DNA from 2 places in the Pseudomonas sp. FME51 genome. Region 2 is predicted to be linked to the other one. Evidence: riboswitches for the same ligand, from Rfam matches in the RefSeq annotation. Region 2 holds a riboswitch; the other holds the start of a gene.
The links. Region 2 has a riboswitch for cobalamin ahead of INT39_RS10605 (TonB-dependent receptor domain-containing protein). Riboswitches for the same ligand answer to the same signal wherever they lie in the genome.

Region 1 (2,202 bases), on a different contig from region 2:
GCAGGCTGTCAGTAACACTCAGGCCGTAGGCGATATTGCCGGTGTTGTAGCGCCCGAACTGTTCATTGTCATCATGGCGCAGACTCAGCTGCCATTCATGAACACCCTGCTGTCCCAGGTACTGTGCGTAGTAACCGTTATTAATACGGCGATCCTCGCTGTACGAGGTACTACTGCTGACCTCATCGGTCAGATGGTCGAAGCCCAGGGTCAGCAGATGGTCAGTACCCAGTTCGATATCATTCTGCCAACCCAGGCTGTCGCGCCGGGTATCGAAACGGCTGTTGAAGACGCTGCCATTGAAGGTGTCGTTCTTGTCCTCGCTGCGTGCTGCCTGCAACGTCACCCGCCAGGGTTCAAGGGGTGAGAAGCGCGCATTGAGGCTGTGGGTCTTCAGCTTCGAGTCGTTATTGGCCTCGTAGCCCGAGTCGAAGTCGTTATGTGAATGGGATTCCAGCACATGGCCTTCCAGCTCCAGGCCATTGTCGAAGCGATAACCGGCGCGCAGATTACCGGAGAGCTCGCGGTAACCATCGTTATCCGGGTCACCACGGCCTGGCCGGGCGTCGATGCCCCGAGTGGACAGGCTGGTCACCGCCGCGCTGTACCAGCCCCGACCGATTCCGCCGGATATGCCGGCACTGCCCTCATGGTGGTTACGGCTGCCGGCCGTGAGCGACATCCAGGGCTTGGGATCACCCCCGGTACCGCGCTTGGTGAAAATCTGGATCACCCCACCGATGGCTTCGGAGCCATACAGGCTGGAACGTGGCCCGCGCACGATCTCGATGCGTTCGATCTGCTCGATGGGCAAGTTGTGCAGCGCCGCGCTACCGCTGGTAACCGAGCCAATGCGAACACCGTCAATCAATACCAGCACATGATCACTGCTGCTACCGCGGATGCCAACCGTGCTGGATTTGCCCGCTCCACCATTGTTGACAATGCTCAGCGACGGAGTGCGCCGTAGCAGGTCCAGTATGTCGGTCGGCTGCAGGCGCTGGATGGCACGCTGATCCAATCGCGTCACCGCGCCCAGATTGGCCCCCAGCGATTGCCCGGTGCGGGTCGCAGTAACGGTCTGGTTATCCAGGGAAAGGGGTTCGGCATGGGAAAAACAGGCAGAGGCCATCAGGGCCGCCGCCAGGGAGGTGCGTACAAACTTCATCTGTGCTCCGTCGCCGTACTCACCCGTACGGCATGGCTGGTTATGCAGTCGGCGAACGGAGTTGGGGAGACGATTTCAGACACATCATGAAAACGCTACACCCGCAGAGCCCGCCGCACTGCCGTGACATGCGACAGGCCGGTCTCCGGGCTCATGAGTGGACTGGTATCCGATGATTCGACCTTCCCGTGCAGAGCACAGTGGTCATACTGAATCATCCACCAGCACATGGCTTTCGCGATGCTGGCACTCATTTACCGTTGCGGGGGCAGCGCCGGAATAGTCTGTAGAAGACGCACCGGCTTCCCAGTTTCACCTGCCGGACAATATCGGGCAGGAACCTGAAGCGGGTGGAAGACTAAGAGGTTTTCACAGGTAAGTAAAGACGCTCCCGCCAGCGTCCGATATTCACGCGCTAGCGGGAGAGCCAACTTATGGGGCCGTGAAGGTCCCATTCATTCAGTAGAAGGCAGAGCGTAGGCGATCACGTAATCGCCGCGATCCGGCGACACCCGTGCGCCACCGGCGCTGATGACAATGTACTGCTTGCCGGTATCCGGCGAGATATAAGTCATCGGACCGCTCTGGCTGCCCACCGGCAGGCGGGATTTCCAGATTTCCTTGCCGGTGTAGCTGTCGAACGCCCGCAGATAGTAGTCTTGGGTTCCCGCGAAGAACAACAGGCCGGTCTCGGTCGCCAGCGACGGGCCCAGCGTCGGCATGCCGACCGGAATCGGCAGACGCATCTTGATCCCCATCGGGCCGGTGTCGCGCACGGTGCCCACCGGCACCTGCCAGATCAGCTCACCCGTCTTCAAATCGATGGCGGACATCGTACCGAATGGCGGCTTCTGGCAGGGAATGCCGAACGGCGACAGGAAACGCTCGCGCATGGCGCCGTAGGGCGTGCCTTCCATCGGCACGATACCCATTTCGATACCGCTGGCCTCCTCCGGGATCGCTTCTCTGGGCAACATATAGTTGGCCAGACCCAGACGCATGTCATTGACGAACATGTAACTGGTGGTCGGGTC
Region 2 (2,202 bases):
ACGAAGTCGCCGAACGCCTCGGCGCACGCATGGTAGTAATCCTCATCGGCGAACGCCCGGGACTCAGCTCACCGGACAGCCTGGGCCTGTACTTCACCTATGCGCCCAAGGTCGGTCTGACCGACGCCGCACGCAATTGCATATCCAATATCCGTCTGGAAGGGCTCAGCTACGGCATGGCCGCTCACCGTCTGATGTACCTCATGCGCGAGGCCTGCCGCCGGCAATTGTCGGGAGTCGGCCTCAAGGACGAAGCTGAGCTCAATACCCTGGAAAGCAGCGATACCTCGCACCAAACCGGCAACTTTCTGATCGACGATCGGCCTAGCTGAAGGTAGGCGGTTGCCGCAGCGGCCGCTCATCCCTCTACCACGTCACCCGGTGCTGACATTCCAGTGGACTGAACATGTCATCACTCCGGTAGGTAACGTACTCAAGCCGTTCCACCGGCATTGACAGATCACCCGGCCCCGGCAGTCGCTGCAGACGCTGGCGCAGGTCCTCGGCACTGATCGTTCGCCGATACAAACCCAGGGTAATGTGCGGCACATAAACGGCCTGGCGAATCTCGGTACAACTGGCAGCCAGCGTCTCGCGCCAGCGTGGCAAATATCCCTGTGGGTCCCCCACCGTCAGGAAGGCCGCACTGGAAAAACTGTCCGGCCCGCCTACCCGCAGAGCGCCTGGCGGCAAACTCAGCCGGTTGAGATCAGCCAGCTGGCGCTGCAATTGGGTATAAGTAAAGTCGTCGTCATGCATAACGCTCTGCCCTTCGAAACCACAGACGAACAGGGTGATATGTGGTTGGCGCCGGGTGGGATGCAGCAGATCCGCCAACGATACTGTTACCTGATCGATATAGGCCAGCACCTCCGGGCAGTTGATGGGAATCATCCAGATGGCGTAACGGCTACGGCCCCGATGCCATTCGGGATAGTCGCGCAACTGGGTAATGGTGGTCTCGGCAAAAGATCCATTGGTATCGGAGAGCAGCATGATCAGCAGGCGGCCAGGTGATGACTGAAGTACAGGCAAGTATGCCCTGCCCGTCGGCGGTGAGCCAGCCACTGACGGCACCACGCCAGCATGACTTCTTGTATTTCCCAGACCAGCGACATACCATTCGCCGCGCTATTCATGCAGGTGTGCCTGATATCAGGCATGAAACGGAAAGCCGGTGCGTTCCCGACTCAATCGAGCGAACAATCCCGGCACTGCCCCCGCAACGGTAATCGACCCCGATCATGGATCGGCGTTCGCTCAATGACCACTGTGCCTCGGCATGGGAAGGTGAGCGAATGGGTGTCGAGAGTCCGGAGACCGGCCCACATGAAATATCGACTGGTGTTGCGGAGGGCATCACCGTCAAGTGCCGTGTCGGTTTTCTATTATTCCTCCCGTCCGCACTTGCTTACCTGCCCTCCTCGAAAGTCTCCGACCTTTTGAGGATTCATAATGAAATTGTCTCGTATTGCCCTTAGCATCGCCCTGGCCCCGAGCCTGGCACTGGCTGAGCAGCCTGTTTCCCATGAACAGGCACTGAAATTGTCCGATACCCTGATTACTGCCAACCGCGACGTGGAACAGCGCAGCGACAGCAGCGCCGCGAGCACCGTGTTTACCCGGACGGATATCGAGCGGTTGCGTCCGGCCAACGTGCTCACGCTACTGACCCAGGTGCCGGGCGTACAAGTCTCCAATTATGGTGGTCGTGGCGCCTTGTTCGGCCTGAACGTACGCGGTACCAGCACCGCTCAGACCCTGATACTGGTCGACGGCGTGCGCGCCGGTTCGGCCACCGCAGGTAGCGCAGCCCTGCAGTTTCTCAGCGTCGATCAGATCGAGCGCGTCGAAGTGCTGCGTGGCTCGCGCTCGGCCATTCATGGTGCCGATGCCATGGGCGGCGTGATCCAGATATTCACCCGCCGCGGCGATAGCGACGGTCTTCGCCCCTATGTACGCATCGCCGGCGGCAGCGACAGCACCTGGGAACGCACCCTGGGCCTGTCCGGCGGCAACGAGCGCACCCGCTTCAACCTGTCCGCTGGGCTGGAAGAAACCGCCGGTATCGACCGCACCCGCACATCCTATGCCAGCGATGCAGATGATGATGCCTATCGCAACCGCTCCCTGGCGTTCAGCCTGAGCCACCGCTTCACTGATGATCTGGAAGCTGGTTTCACCGTACTGGATCAGCGTGGC

Region 1: it holds a riboswitch for cobalamin, as region 2 does, so the genes downstream of both, btuB (TonB-dependent vitamin B12 receptor) here and INT39_RS10605 (TonB-dependent receptor domain-containing protein) in region 2, are expected to answer to the same signal.

Annotation. Positions count from the first base shown of each region.
Region 1 is NZ_JABUYN010000011.1:89,219-91,420, reverse strand. It holds gene btuB (TonB-dependent vitamin B12 receptor) at 1-1,168, opposite strand, end outside; cobalamin riboswitch at 1,287-1,528, opposite strand; gene INT39_RS17590 (membrane-bound PQQ-dependent dehydrogenase, glucose/quinate/shikimate family) at 1,624-2,202, opposite strand, start outside.
Region 2 is NZ_JABUYN010000005.1:102,532-104,733, forward strand. It holds gene eutC (ethanolamine ammonia-lyase subunit EutC) at 1-332, shown strand, start outside; gene INT39_RS10595 (2'-5' RNA ligase family protein) at 367-1,035, opposite strand; gene INT39_RS10600 (hypothetical protein) at 999-1,139, opposite strand; cobalamin riboswitch at 1,125-1,344, shown strand; gene INT39_RS10605 (TonB-dependent receptor domain-containing protein) at 1,456-2,202, shown strand, end outside.